Regions from separate parts of the Methylobacterium sp. Leaf89 genome, predicted to be linked through region 1. Evidence: predicted binding sites of a transcription regulator. Region 1 holds the regulator's gene; the other holds the start of a gene.
What was found. Region 1 encodes LexA, which represses DNA repair genes until DNA is damaged. Its sites were predicted from a motif close to TGTTCNNNNTGTGTTCNG; they were not measured.
Positions count from the first base shown of each region.

Region 2: ruvC (crossover junction endodeoxyribonuclease RuvC) is a predicted target of LexA. The motif match lies at 6,341-6,358, and genes of this name have one in related genera.

Region 1 is NZ_LMML01000032.1:23,782-31,376, reverse strand. It holds gene gltA (citrate synthase) at 29-1,318, opposite strand; gene gltX (glutamate--tRNA ligase) at 1,568-2,989, opposite strand; gene ASF18_RS22410 (ComEC/Rec2 family competence protein) at 3,184-5,442, shown strand; gene lexA (transcriptional repressor LexA) at 5,436-6,188, opposite strand; gene ASF18_RS22400 (DUF937 domain-containing protein) at 6,534-7,319, opposite strand; gene sfsA (DNA/RNA nuclease SfsA) at 7,483-7,595, shown strand, end outside.
Region 2 is NZ_LMML01000028.1:586,789-594,383, reverse strand. It holds gene ASF18_RS14010 (EAL domain-containing protein) at 1-395, shown strand, start outside; gene ruvB (Holliday junction branch migration DNA helicase RuvB) at 480-1,481, opposite strand; gene ASF18_RS14000 (Uma2 family endonuclease) at 1,758-2,312, shown strand; gene bfr (bacterioferritin) at 2,353-2,850, opposite strand; gene ASF18_RS13990 ((2Fe-2S)-binding protein) at 2,913-3,182, opposite strand; gene ruvA (Holliday junction branch migration protein RuvA) at 3,442-4,059, opposite strand; gene ASF18_RS13980 (YceI family protein) at 4,232-4,879, shown strand; gene ASF18_RS13975 (hypothetical protein) at 4,863-5,633, opposite strand; gene ruvC (crossover junction endodeoxyribonuclease RuvC) at 5,716-6,282, opposite strand; gene ASF18_RS13965 (hypothetical protein) at 6,628-6,822, shown strand; partial or broken gene ASF18_RS13960 (chemotaxis protein) at 6,872-7,595, shown strand, end outside.

The DNA.
Region 1 (7,595 bases):
GAGGGGGTCCGGCGCGGGGTGGCCTGGGTCAGGCGCGCTGATCGATCGGGGTGTATTCCCGCTTATCGGGACCGATGTAGAGCTGACGCGGACGGCCGATCTTCTGCGAGGGATCCTCGATCATCTCGGCCCACTGGGCGATCCAGCCGGTGGTGCGGGCCAGGGCGAACAGCACCGTGAACATCGAGGTCGGGAAGCCCATCGCCTTGAGGGTGATGCCCGAGTAGAAATCGATGTTCGGATAGAGCTTCTTCTCGATGAAGTAGTCGTCCTTCAGGGCGATCTGCTCCAGCTGCACGGCGACTTCGAGCAGCGGATCGTCCTTGATCCCGAGCTGACCCAGCACCTCGTGGGTGGTCTTCTGCATGATGCGCGCGCGCGGATCGTAGTTCTTGTAGACGCGGTGGCCGAAGCCCATCAGGCGGAAGGGATCGTTCTTGTCCTTGGCCTTGGCTACGTACTTGGCCACGTTCTCCGGATGCCCGATCTCCTCGAGCATCTTCAGGGCCGCCTCGTTGGCGCCCCCATGGGCGGGTCCCCACAGGCAGGCGATGCCGGCCGCGATGCAGGCGAAGGGATTGGCCCCCGAGGAGCCCGCGAGACGCACGGTCGAGGTCGAGGCGTTCTGCTCGTGATCGGCGTGGAGGATGAAGATCCGGTCGAGCGCGCGCGCGAAGATCGGATTGACCTTGAACTCCTCGCACGGAACCGCGAAGCACATCCGCAGGAAGTTCGAGGTATAGTCGAGATCGTTCTTCGGATAAACGAAGGGCTGTCCAATCGAATATTTGTAGGCCATCGCCGCCAGGGTGGGCATCTTGGCGATCATCCGCATCGACGCGACCATGCGCTGCTGGTCGTCCGAGATGTCGGTGGAATCGTGATAGAAGGCCGAGAGGGCACCGACGCAGGCGACCATGATCGCCATCGGGTGCGCGTCGCGGCGGAACCCCTGGAAGAAGCGGTTCATCTGGTCATGCACCATGGTGTGGCGCGTGATCCGGTAGTCGAAATCCGCCTTCTGGGCCGGGGTCGGCAGCTCGCCGAACAGCATGAGGTAGCAGGTTTCGAGGAAGTCGCCGTGCTCGGCGATCTGTTCGATCGGATAGCCACGATAGAGGAGAATGCCCGCATCGCCGTCGATGTAGGTGATCTTCGACTCGCAGGAGGCGGTGGAGGTGAAGCCGGGATCGAAGGTGAACTTGCCCGTCTTCGCGTAGAGCTTGCCGATATCGATCACGTCCGGCCCGATGGTGCCGGTCTTGATCGGAAGTTCGACGTGGTTGTCGCCCACGGTGATCGTGCTGGAGGCGCTCATGGAGACCTGGACCCTTTCGTGGCAGCGGGGCGGCGTCGGCCCGCGTGGCGATGCAATCGACCACCCGGGTCCGGGGTGCAAATGCGGCGCATGCTGCACTTGCTCACACGAGCATGGGGGTAGCGGATCGGCGGACCGTCATCAACCGACGGCCCGGCTCACCTCGACGTCGAAGCGAAATCCGGGCCGATTTGTCATTCTTCCACTCGGAGCACTCGGACGAACCGGCATTTTGCTGCAGTGCGATGGTCAGCCGGTCTGGTCGCGGAGCCGGCCGAGACACTCCTCCCGGCCGAGCACGGCCATGACGTCGAAGACCGGCGGCGAGGTGGCGCGGCCGGTGAGCGCCGCCCGGAGGGGCTGCGCGATCTGGCCGAGCTTCAGGCCGTTCGCCTCGGCAAACTGCCGGACCGCGCCCTCGGTGGCGGCGGCGGTCCAATCGGGCAACCGCTCGAGGGCCGGCAGGAGGGCGGCCAGGCGATTCCGGGCCTCGTCGCCGAGCAGACCCTTGGCCTTCTCGTCGGGCACGAGGGGCCGGGCCGCGGTGAGGTAGTAGGCGCTGTCCAGGAGTTCGACGAGGGTCTTGGCCCGCTCCTTCAGGCCCGGCATCGCGGCGGTGAGCGTCTCCCGCAGAGCCGGACTCATGGGCACCGCGATCCCCCGTGCCGGGCCGAGCGCCGGCAGCACCTCGTCGATCGCCGCGACGAGGTCCGCATCGGCCGCGCCACGGATGTAGAGGCCGTTGAGGTTTTCCAGCTTGGCGAAGTCGAAGCGCGCGGGCGACCGCCCGATGGCCTTGAGGTCGAAGGCGGCGATCATCTCCTCGGTGGAGAAGACCTCCTGGTCACCGTGGCTCCAGCCCAGGCGCACGAGGTAGTTGCGCAGGGCGCTCGGCAGGTAGCCTAGGTCGCGGTAGGCATCGACGCCGAGGGCCCCGTGCCGCTTCGACAGCTTGGCGCCGTCCGCGCCGTGGATCAGCGGGATATGCGCCATGGCGGGCGCCTCCCAGCCGAGGGCATCGGAGATCTGGCGCTGGCGCGCCGCATTGGTCAGGTGGTCGTCGCCGCGGATGACCTGGGTGACGCCCATGTCGTGATCGTCCACCACGACGGCGAGCATGTAGGTCGGGTTGCCGTCCGAACGCAGCAGGACGAGGTCGTCGAGATCCTTGTTCTGCCAGACGACCCGGCCCTGCACGCCGTCCTCGACCACGGTCTCGCCGTCGGTCGGGGCGCGCAGGCGAATCACCGGCTTGACGCCGGCGGGCGCCTCGGACGGGTCGCGGTCGCGCCAGCGCCCGTCGTAGCGCAGGGGCCGCCCCTCTGCGCGGGCCGCCTCGCGCATCGCCGTCAGTTCGTCGGGCGTCGCGTAGCAGCGATAGGCGTGGCCGGAGGCCAGCAGGCTCTCGGCGGCTTCGCGGTGACGGGCGGCGCGGGCGTATTGGTAGATGACGTCCCCGTCCCAATCGAGCCCGAGCCAGCGCATGCCGTCCAGGATCGCGTCGATGGCGCCCTGCGTCGAGCGTTCGCGATCGGTGTCCTCGATGCGCAGCAGCATGCGGCCGCCGAAGCGGCGGGCATAGAGCCAGTTGAACAGGGCCGTGCGAGCCCCGCCGATGTGAAGGTAGCCCGTGGGCGAGGGCGCGAAACGCGTGACGACGGCTGACGACATCAATCTGGACTTGAATGGCTCGTGATTCGGGCGGGAAGCGGATCGACCGGCCCGGAACCGCGCGTGTAGCATGCGCGCGGGCACGCGTTAAGGAATCGTCCTGTTCCCAGGATCGCAGGGCGCATCGCCGGCTCCCGGTCACGGACGCACGCCCGGAGGTTTTCGCGATGGCGCAGGCGCGGGCGACGACGGCGATGGGGCGCATCACGCGCCACCTCGCCGCGCGTCGCCCGGGCGCCGGGCCGATCCGCGACTGGTTCCGGGCGGGATGGACCCGCGAGATCGAGCAGCGCCGGCTCTTCGCCTGGCTCGCCGTCGCGTTCGGATGTGGCATCCTCGCGTTCTTCCTCGGTACGCAGGGGACGCCGTCGCTCCTGGCGCCGCTCGCGGCCGCCGCCTTGCTCGCCGCGACGACGCCCCTCCTCGTGGCGCGCCCGTTCGGCCTGGCCCTGGTGCTCGCCGCCGTCGCCGCCCTCCTGGGCTTCGCGGCGGCCGCCGCGCGGGTCCGCTCGGTCGACGGGCCGATCCTCGCCCGCACCACGATCGGTCCGCTGGTGGGCACCATCGAAGGGCTGGACGAGCGGGAGGAGGGGGCGCGCCTGATCCTCCGCGTCGAGAGCTTCGGCACCCTCGGCGCCGAGGTCCGCCCGGTCCGGGTGCGGGTCTCCTACCGCAAGGCGAATACCCTGAAGCCGGGCGACCGCATCGCCGCGACCGCGCGCCTGCTTCCGCCGCCGGAAGCCGCCCGCCCCGGAGGCTACGATTTCGCCCGGGATGCCTTCTTCCGTGAGATCGGCGCGGTGGGCTCCCTCGTCGGCAAGGTCGACCTGCGACCGCCGGCCGAGAGCGCGGACTGGCAGATCCGCCTCGCGGCCGCCGTCGACGTGGCCCGCAACGCCCTGACGCGCCGCATCACCGACGCCAACGGCGGACAGGCCGGGGCGGTGGCGGCGGCCCTGGTGACGGGCAAGCGCGGCCTGATCAGCCCCGAGACCAACGACATCCTGCGCGCCGCCGGCATCTACCACGTCGTCTCGATCTCGGGCCTTCACATGGTCCTGGCGGCCGGCGTGGTGTTCTGGCTCGTGCGGGCGCTCCTGGCCCTCGTTCCGTTCGCGGCGCTGCACTGGCCGATCAAGAAGATCGCCGCTGCCGTCGCCATGGTGGGCGTGACGGCCTACTGCGTCTTCTCCGGCTGGGACATCGCCGCCGAGCGCTCGCTGATCATGACCCTCGTGATGCTCGGCGCGATCCTGGTCGATCGCCCGGCGCTCAGCATGCGAAACCTAGCCCTCGCCGCCCTGATCGCCCTGGCCCGCGAGCCGGACGGCCTCCTCGGCCCGAGCTTCCAGATGTCGTTCGCGGCGGTGGCCGGCCTGATCGCCTGCGCGCCGCTGATCGCCGGACGCGGGCGACATCGCGACGGTGCCGGCCTGCTCCCCCGGATCGTCGCCCTGGCGACCGCGGCGGTCCTGGGAACCCTGGCCACGACGCTCGTGGCCCAGATCGCCACCGCGCCCTTCGCCACCTACCACTTCCAGACGGTGCAGCCCTTCGGGCTGGTGGGCAATGCGCTCACCCTGCCGCTGGTCTCCCTGGCGGTGATGCCGTCAGCGGTTCTGGGCATCCTCGCCTATCCGTTCGCGCTGGATCAGCCGGTCTGGTGGGCCATGGGCCTGGCGGTGCGGGGGATGCTGACCATCTCGACCTGGATCGCGGGCTTCGGCAACGCCGTCGTCGTGGTCCCGGCCTTCGGCACGGGGGCCCTCGGCCTCCTGGCCGCCGCCCTGATCGTCCTGACGCTCCCGGCCTCGTCGCTGCGCTGGCTCGGCCTCATTCCGGCAGCGATCGGCATCGCCTGTGCGGCTGCCCCGGATCGCTACGACATCTACGTCGATCGGGAGGGGGCGGGCGCCGCCATCCGCCAGCGCAACGGGCGGCTCGCCACCCTTGGCCGGCCGCCCCCCTTCGTGCTCGCGCAATGGCTCAAGGCCGATGGAGACGACCGACGGGTGCAGGACGTCACGGGGTTCGAGGGCGCGCGCTGCGATCGCCTGGGCTGTACCCTGACCACACCCGACGGCCGCGTGCTCGCCCTGACCACCGACAAGCGTGCCCTCGGAGAGGACTGCGCCAGGGCCGACATCCTGATCACCCGGCAATCCACGCCCGGGGGCTGCGCCGCATCGATCGTCATCGACCGGGATTTCCTGGGATCGCACGGTGCGACCGCGATTCGCCTCACCCGCGATGGGCCGCCCCTCGCCTCCGCGAAGCATCCCGGGGATGTCGTGCCCTGGCGTGCGACGCCTTTGCGCAAGCCGTTGGACCCGCCGGGAACGTCCTTGCCATCTTCTACACCGCCGGCGTCGGTCTTACCGGAAATCCCCGATCGCACCCGCGACCCGTCGGATCCGTCCGGCGATGAACCGGACGGGGACCCCCTTCAGTAGCGGCGCACCAGACTGACGAGACGTCCCTGGATCTGCACCCGATCCGGCCCGAGGACCCGCGTCTCGTAGGCCGGATTCGCCGCTTCCAGGGCGATGGACGATCCACGCCGGCGCAGGCGCTTCAGCGTCGCCTCCTCGTCGTCGATGAGGGCCACGATGATGTCGCCCGTATTGGCGGTGTCCTGCTTGCGGATGACCACCAGGTCGCCGTCGAGGATCCCGGCATCGACCATCGAATCGCCGCGCACCTCCAGGGCGTAATGCTCGCCGCCGGCCAGGAAATCCGGCGACATCGTCACCGAATGGCTCTGTTCCTGGATGGCCGAGATGGGCGTACCGGCCGCGATCCGACCCATCACCGGGATGGTCACGGCCCGACCGCTCTCGTCGGTGGCCTGCGTGGTCGGCAGTCGGGACACCGATGCGCCGGCCGGCAGGCCCTTGCCCTTGCCGCCTTCGACCACGCTCGGCGTGAAGCGGCGAACCTCGGAGGCCGGAGCGGCGCGCGGGGCGCCCGCATTCCCCCCGAGGCTCTCCGGCATCCGGATCACCTCGATGGCCCGCGCCCTGTTGGGCAGCCGGCGCAGGAAGCCGCGCTCCTCCAGGGCCGTGATCAGGCGGTGAATGCCCGACTTCGACTTCAGGTCGAGGGCGTCCTTCATCTCGTCGAACGACGGGGGAACGCCGCTCTCGCGCATCCGAAGCTGGATGAACTGGAGCAGGTCCAGCTGCTTACGCGTCAACATGCGGGACACTCTTCGTTAGCGCAACGGATCGCGGCGGGTGGCACTAGAAACAAACCACGAACACGTTAAACGTTCCGTAAGTGTTCTGCAAGGGTTCCCATCTCAAGCCTCTCGGGCCCGATCCGTTCGATCCCTTCGGGAAGGGCAGATCTGGGCGTCGCCCGAGCGCCACGCCGGCCTGCCGCTGCGGCCATCGCTGCGATCGAGTGGTGCCCCGATCCGACGAACGAGTTGGACGGCCGGCGTCGGGACCGGTCGGCAGGGCGCCGCGCCCTCGGGTCGATGGCCCGGCGACGATCGGTTCTGTGCCATCCTCTGCCGGCGTCGCCGACGGCGGGTCTTCGGCTAGCGCTGCCCGGTGCGCCCTGCCTTGGGCCGGTCACCCGAACCGTTGCCGCCCGTCTCGGTGGGATTGCGGGGATCCTGCCAGAAGGTATCGAACAGGCGCTGCATCGCGCGGGCGTTCTCCTGCTGCACCTCCAGGCCCGTCTGGAACATCTGCTGCATCACGTCGAAGGGCGCTTCCGTGGCCGACCTGTCCGGCGCGGCGGACTCCGGCCGGGGCGAAGCCGCGAGCCACGTCGACGCCGCACGCGGTCGCGCCTGGGGCGAGGGCGTCGCGGGCTTCGGGGCCTTGGCGCCGGAGTTCAGGAACGCCTGCATCATCTCCGACCAGGCATTGGGCGGGAAGCCGAAGGGGTTCGCCTCGGCGCGCGGGGCCGGCGCCGCGGCAGGCGGCTGGTTGATCATGACGTGGACGATCCCCGCCACCACCATGCCGGCCATGATCGGCAGCATCTGCTTCAAGGCCGGCATCGCCACGCCGCTGACGGCAGCGGCCTGCTGCAGAACGGCCTGACTCAGATGGGGCGAGCCGAAGAGTTGCTGGACCAGCATGTCCATCTGCGGCGTCGCGCTCGACGCCTTCGGCGCGGCGGGGCCGACGAGATTGAAGAGGTGGGCGAAGCCGGTCGGATCCTGGGCGACGTTCCGCTGCAGCCCCATCGTGAGGGCCGGAAGCAGGGCTTCCATCGCGCGCAGGCTCTGCTCCGGCGACAAACCGAACTGCCGTCCGAAACCCTGCGCGTTGGGGCCCGCCTGCGCCTGAAGGATGTCGAACAGATTGAACATGGCGGCCTCGCGGACGAACTGCGGCTTTCCCGGTCATCGACCCGGGCGCGCCGCGCGAATTCTGTCGCATCCGGTCGGTACTGACCAGCCCGGGCGCCTCACGACGGCCCGATTCCCCGTCGACGGGGGCCCGTATCAACCCGTTTCTTGCCCCGGACCCGCGATGCGCTTCCCTTCGCCCCTGATCGAGGCGCGCCTGGTGCGTCGCTACAAGCGCTTTCTCGCCGACCTGCAGCTTGCCGACGGGTCCGTGATCACGGCCCATTGCCCCAACCC
Region 2 (7,595 bases), on a different contig from region 1:
ATCGCCTGAAGAGCCTCGGTGTCCGGATCGCGATGGACGATTTCGGCACGGGCTATTCGAGCGTCAGCTACCTGCGCCGGTTTCCCTTCGACACGCTCAAGATCGATCAGTCCTTCGTCCGCACCCTCGGGCAGGACGGGGGCGCCATCGCCATCGTCCGGGCCCTGGTGGGCCTCGGCAAGGCCTGCAACATGGGCGTCGTCGCCGAGGGCGTCGAGACGGCCGAGCAGGCCGCCCTCCTCGAGGCGGAAGGCTGCGACGCGCTGCAGGGCTTCCTCTTCAGTCGGGCCCGGCCGGCGCCCGACCTCACGGACATCCTGACCCGCCGGACCTTCGCCCCGCCGGATCGCGCGGACGCGCGGTCCGACCGGACGCACCAGCGCGACGCGGCCTGATACGGGGTCCGCTCGAGCGAAGCCCAAATCCGCCATCCCGTAGGGATCGGAAGGATTTGGTACGATCCCTCGGCCGCACGCCGTTCAGGCGTCCGGATCGCCGGCGTTGAACAGGCCGAACTGCCCGCTCGGTTCGCGCCGGGGCTCGGGAAAGCCCATGTGGCGGAAGGCGTGGGGCGTGAGCATGCGCCCGCGCGGGGTGCGCTGGACGAACCCCTTCTGGATCAGGAACGGCTCGATGATGTCCTCGATCGCGTCGCGGGGCTCCGACAGCGCGGCCGCGATGGTCTCGATCCCGACCGGCCCGCCGTTGAAGGAGCTCGCGATCATCGTCAGGTACTTGCGGTCCATCACGTCGAGGCCCGCCGGATCGACGTCGAGGAGTTGCAGCGCCCGGTCGGCGATGGCGCGGGTCACCGTGGGCGCATCGGCCACGATGGCGAAGTCGCGCACCCGGCGCAGCAGCCGCCCGGCGATGCGGGGCGTCCCCCGGGCGCGCTTGGCGATCTCGTTGGCGCCCTCCGGCGACATGCCGAGGCCGAGCACCCGGGCGCCCCGGCTGACGATCAGCTCGAGCTCGTCGACGTCATAGAATTCCAGCCGGATCGGAATGCCGAACCGGTCGCGCAGGGGCGTGGTCAGCAGGCCGGCGCGGGTGGTGGCCCCGACCAGGGTGAACTTGGGCAGCTCGATCTTCACCGAGCGGGCGGCCGGCCCCTCGCCGATGATGAGGTCGAGCTGGTAATCCTCCATCGCCGGATAGAGGATCTCCTCCACCGCCGGATTGAGGCGGTGGATCTCGTCGATGAAGAGCACGTCGCGCTCTTCCAGGTTCGTCAGCTGGGCGGCGAGGTCGCCCGCCTTGGCGATGACCGGGCCGGAGGTGGAGCGGAAGTTCACCCCGAGTTCGCGGGCAACGATCTGCGCCAGCGTCGTCTTGCCGAGGCCGGGCGGCCCGACGAACAGCACGTGGTCCAGGGCCGAACCGGTCTTCTTGGCCGACTCGATGAAGATGCTCATGTTGGCGCGCGCCGCCCGCTGTCCGATGAATTCGGACAGGCTCAAGGGCCGGATCGACTGCTCCAGGTCGTCCTCGCGCCGCTCGGGCGTGAGGAGCGATTCGGGAAGCGGATGGAGGGTCGGCGATTTGGGCGCCGATGCCTTCGAGGTGGGTCTCGCAGGTTTGCTCACACGGATTCTCGGTGGGGGCCGGGGCCAGCGTCCATCATCTGTTCTCCTGGCGGATGTCGCATAACGGCGCCGTTCGCGCTACATTCCCGTCGCGGCGCAGGGCGTGTGGGGCGCTGGTTCGTCGCAGGCGGAGAGCTTCCCGTGGGCGGTGCGTCGCAGGAATTCGAACGGATGGCCCTCGACGACTTCGAGGAGTTGCTGGCCGATAAGCCCCGTAACGAGCGCTGGGAGCTGATCGGGGGACGCGTGGTCCGGATGATGGTCGGCGCGCGCTGGGAGCATGCGCGGATCGTCCAGAACATCGCCCTGGGCCTGGAAGTCGGTTTTCGCGCGAAGGGATCGTCCTGCCAGACCTTCACCGAAACATTCTACATGAAGAGCAAAACCCTGGAGGCCGCGATGCTTCCGGATGTGCTCGTCGTCTGCGGCGACATCGAACCAGGCGCAACGTCTGTTGAGAATCCCACGGTCCTGGTCGAGGTGCTCTCGCCTGGGACCGAGGCCCGGGATCGCTTCGAGAAGTGGGCCGTCTATCAGCAGCTCGCCTCACTTCAGCACTATGTGCTGGTGGCGCGGGACCGGCCGCATCTCGAGGTCTTCGACCGCATCGAAGGACGCTGGAGCGGGTATCGGGTGATCGATGGCCTCGATGAGGTCCTCGATCTTTCGACGATCCAGGCGGTGCTGCCCCTGCGCGATATCTACTTTCGCGTCCTATCCGTTTGAGCGCCGGGCCTCGAAGCCCGGCGCCCCATCATTCCTACCTTTATTCGGCTTCGGGAGCGATCGGCTCCAGGCCGCCGATGTGCTTCTGGGCGTAGAGCGGCAGGCCGATCTGGCCGATCAGCTCCAGCTGCGTCTCGAGGAAGTCGATATGGCCCTCCTCGTCCTCGGCCAGATCCTCGAACAGGCGCTTCGACACCCGGTCGTTGATCGAATCACAGTACTTGGCCGCCTCGAGGTACAGCGCGCGCGCCTCGTTCTCAGCGGCGAGATCGCACTCGATGATCTCCTGGACATTCTGACCGATCCGCAGGGGATCGAGTTCCTGCAGGTTCGGGAAGCCGTCGAGGAACAGGATCCGGTCGACGAACCGATCCGCGTGGTTCATCTCCTCGATGGATTCCTTGCGCCAGAACTTGGCGAGCTCGATGTAACCCCAGTCGTTGAGCATGCGGAAATGGAGCCAGTACTGGCTGACCGCCGTGAGCTCGCTGCGCAGTCCCCGATTGAGGTACTCGACGACCTTCGCATCACCCTTCATCCGCCCAATCTCCCTTGAGGCACGTTCAGCCGGAGGGGAGCTTCAGCACCCGGAATGGGCGCTCAGGCGGCGATCCCCTCCTCCGCAGCCTGGACCTTGACCAAACTACAGGAGCTCGCGCAAGTCGCCGTGCACGCATGCGCGGCCTCATCGCGGGCATTTTCGAGGGCGTTCTGCAGGATGCCGCGGATGGTCCGGGCGCAGCGCCCGCATTTCGGGCTGCACCCGAGGCAGGCCTGGACCTGGGCCGGCGTGCGCGGACAATCCGGGCCGCGATGCAGGCAGGCGCGCACCGCGCGATCGGACAGGACGTTGCAGGAACAGACGATCATGCGGGACCGTGACTCGTGCGTGGCTCGCGTGTCGGGTAGAGGCCGCCGGGTGGGGGTTTCACCCGGCCACTTCGTCGAATCTGAGGCGGTGCTGACGCCAGAGCGCAAAAGCTGAGCCCGTGCATCGGATTGGCGCGTAGATTAGAACAATTGAAAACTGCTTTACTTTCAGCAGGTTAGCTGTCTCCTTCCAAACTGGCAACGGGAATGGCGAGCGTCAAGGGCACAATTCCGTCGCGCCCCAACGATCGACGGGCCGTCACCGGGCGAGTTCGCGCAATCCCAGCCGGATGAGGGTCTTGGCCTCGGCGCCCTCGCCCGCGTTCTTGAGGGCCTCGGCGATCGCCGCGGAGGCCTGGACCGGGGCGTAGCCGAGATTGACCAGGGCCGAGATGGCGTCGGCGACGGGCTGCGGCGCCGTGCGGGCCTCGACCGCGCCGGACAGCGCGATCACCGCGGGATCGATGGGCGCGAAGGCCGGGGCCTTGTCCTTGAGTTCCGCCACGAGGCGGGCGGCGAGGCGCGGGCCGACGCCGGGGGCCCGCGCCACCGCGCCCTTGTCGCCCATGGCGATGGCCGAGGCGAGGGCCGCGGGCTCGAGCACCGAGAGCAGGCCGAGGGCGACCTTGCTGCCCACGCCCTGCACGGTCTGGAGCAGGCGGAACCACTCGCGCTCGGCATCCGAGCGGAAGCCGTAGAGCCGGATCATGTCCTCCCGGACATGGGTCTCGATGGCGAGGTCCGCCGCCTCGCCGATGCCGGGCAGGCGCTGGAGCGTCCGGGCGGAGCAGTGGACCACGTAGCCGACGCCCTGCACGTCGAGGATCACGAAATCCTCGCCATAGGAATCCACCACGCCCTTCAGCTTGCCGATCATCGCCTCGCCCATCCCTCGCGCCGCCGGATGCCCATCCGTCGGCGGATTGCCTACAGGCCGGCGCGCCCGAGCGCCATGTGCTCCGTCGCGACGGCGGCCGGCCCGCCTTGAGGCCGCGCGGCGTTCGTGAAATCAAAGGCGCCCTGCCCGACACACACGGATGACCGTCTCGATGCGCCAGACCGCGCTGCTCCTCGCCTCCGGGCTCCTGTTCACCGCCGGCGCGGCCCGGGCGGCCGAGACGCCGACACCGGCACCGGCCACGCCGGCACCGGCCGCGCCCTCCAGCGATCCGACCCAGGTGCGTCCGGGCGCCTACGTGCTCGATTCCGCCCACGGCAAGATCACCTGGTCGGTGAGCCACCTCGGTTTCTCGACCTATTACGGCCAGATCACCGACGTGACCGCGCAGGCGGTGCTCGACCCGAAGGAGCCGGCCAAATCCACCCTCACGGTCACCATCGGCACCGACAGCGTCAACGGGCTCAACGACCGGCTCAACCAGCACCTCAAGGCGCCGGACTTCTTCGACACCGCAAAGTTCCCCAAGGCCACGTTCACCGCGACCAGCATCGAGCCGACGAGCCCCGCCACCGCGCGGGTCAACGGCGACCTGACGCTCAAGGGGGTGACGCGGCCGGTGGCCTTCGACGCCACCTTCAACCAGGCCGGGATCAACCCGGTGAACCAGGCCTACACGGTCGGCTTCGACGGACGGGCGGTGATCAAGCGCTCGGATTTCGGCATCAACGCCTTCCTGCCGCTCCTCGGCGACGAGGTGTCCCTGCGGCTCGAGGGCGAGTTCAAGGCCGTGGAGTGAGGCCGCGCCCCGACGGCCCCAGGCGCCGGTAGATCGCGGCGAGGAGGGCCGTCACCAGGACGAGCAGCGCCATGTCGATCAGGCTGGAGGCGAGGATCCGGACGGCCAGGACGACGGGGGGTAGGTCGGCCCCGGAGCGCTCGGGCGCGTGCAGCATCCGGTCCACGAGGCCGAGCGGCAGGATCGTGGCCACGAGGATCACGCCGATCCGGGCGGCCGATCCGCGGGTCATCGCGAGCACGCCGCGCAGGGTCGCCTCGGGGGCGCCGACCGCCAGGGCCGGCGCGAGCAGGCTGGTCCAGATCTGCAGGAGCAGGAGGGCGATCCAGGCGAGCAGGCCGACGATCAGCGGACCCGGACCGAGCCGCTCCGGCGAGAGGCCCCGGTCCAGCACCCCGCTGACCAGAAGCCAGAACAGCTCGAGGGCGAGGAAGTCCTGGAACGGCCCCGCCCGGCCCGCCACGACCGCCCGCACGGAGCCGTCGGCCCCGAGGAGGAGCCGGAACATCGCCATCCAGTAGGGGGCGAGCAGGATCGTGCAGAGGCCGTCGACCAGGAAGAGGTCGTCCTGGAAGCGCGCGGGCCGCGTCGGGTCGCCCATCAGCGTGTGGGCCGCCTCCTTGGCCAGGACGACGAGGAACGCCGCGGTGGTCGCCGAGCCGAGGGCGCGGATCGCCGGAAGCGCGGACCGCACGCCCTCCCGCAGCGTCTCGCCGACCGGCAGCGCCGGCCGCGTCGTTCCCTGGTGGGCCATTCCGTTCGATCTCCGCCCCGCGCGCGCGTCGCGCACAGAGGCACTGCACAAGCGCCCGGGCGGAGTCCAGGGCGCGGCGCGGTCAGGTGCGCGCCAGGGCCGCCGCGATGCGGGCCGCCGCCAGGCTGCTCGTCCCGGCCACGGGGGCGTGCTGGCGCTTGAGGGCATGGGCGCCCCGGTGGCTGTTGTGGGTGATGGCGATGGCGAGCGCATCCGCCGCGTCGGCCACCCTGAACTCGGCCTTCGGCAGCAGGAACTTCACCATGGCCTGGATCTGGACCTTGTCGGCATGTCCCGAGCCCGCGACCGTCTTCTTGATCAGGTTGGCGGAATACTCGAACACCGGCATGCCGGCGAGCGCCGGGACCAGCAGCGCCACCGCGCGGGCATGGCCGAGCTTCAGCGTCGCCTGCGCGTCCTTGTTGACGAAGGTCTCCTCGACCGAGACCTCGTCCGGCTGGAAGGCCCCGACGATGCGGGTGATGCCCTCGTAGAGCTCGCGCAGGCGCAGGGCGAGCGGCAAGTCCCCGTCCGAGGTGACGACGCCGCAATCCACGTAGGCGAGCTTGGTCCCCGTGGCCGTGACGACGCCCCAGCCGGTGCGCCGCAGGCCCGGATCGATGCCGAGGATGCGAACGGGAACGGTCATGCGGACTGGGTCATGGCTGGCGCGGCTCCGGGCGCGAAGATCGCGCCGTCCGAGCGTTAGGGACATACCGTGAACGGAGCGTTATGCCAATCCGCGCCGCGGCGATGGCGACCGCGGTGGCGCGACGGACCGAACAAACCCGTCGCAAGGAAATCCGGACTTCTCGTCGGACCAAACGGACGCGATGCGTCCGCGCGGGGCGGTCGTTACGAAGGACGCGGATCGATCGGACGAGACAGGCAGACCGGCGCGGGGACCTCCCCGATCCCAGACGGCCCTGTAACCGCTCCTTAGACTGTTCGCCCCTATTCTCACAGGACACCATTCAGGCGGACGGGTTTCCTCGTGATCGACGCCCAGGCCCATCGCCCGAACCGGCTCCGCGGACCCGTGGCGATCCTCGCGACCCCGATCCTGCCGGCCGGCCTGGCGGCGCGCGCCGGATCCTCCGACCGCGTCTCCCGGCTCGACGCGTCCGGAGCCCGGCTCGTCCCCGACGCCCGGTTCGCGACGGGCTGCACGCCCGCCTCGCGAACCTGATCGCTCCGACCCGAAGACCCCGACGCTCCCCTCTGGATCCGACCCGGCGATGACGACCCTCGACACCCTTCGGCAGCGTTTCGGCCGCTTCCTCATCGGCCTCCTCTGGCTGCACCTGCCGATCGTCGTGCTCGCGGCCTGGATCGCCGGCAATCCGATGCTGGTGCCGGTGTCGGTTGCCGGCGCCCTCGCCGGCCTCAGCACGCTGATGTGGCGGCGCTCCGCCATCGGCCCGGCGACCCGGCTGGTGAGCAGCCTGTCCCTGATCGGCATGGCCGCGATCCTGCTCTCGGCCTTCGCCGGGCATCCGTGGCAGGTCGACCTGCACATGTATTTCTTCGCCGGCCTGGCGGTGAGCGTCGCCTGGTGCGACTGGACCATCCTGGTGGCCTGCGCCGCCGCCGTCGCCGGGCACCACCTCACCCTGAACCTCGCGATGCCGGCCCTGATCTTCTCCGGCGCCGCCCAGCGCTTTGACCTCGCCCGCGTGATGCTGCACGCGGTCATCCTGATCCTCGAAACGGGCGTGCTGGCCTGGGTCGCCCGCACCCTCGCGACGGCCTTCGCGGCGCAGGCGGCCTCCGAGGGCGCCATCCGCGCCCAGATGGAGCGCATGCAGGCTCTGGAATCGGAGACCGCGCTGGCGCGGGCGGGCGCCGATGCGCAGCGCAGGGCCGCCCTGCGGCAGACCGCCCGGTCCTTCGAGTCGACGGTGAGCGGCATCCTGAGCCGGGTCACGCAGGCGGCGGGGGCGCTGCAGGGCAGCGCGCAGA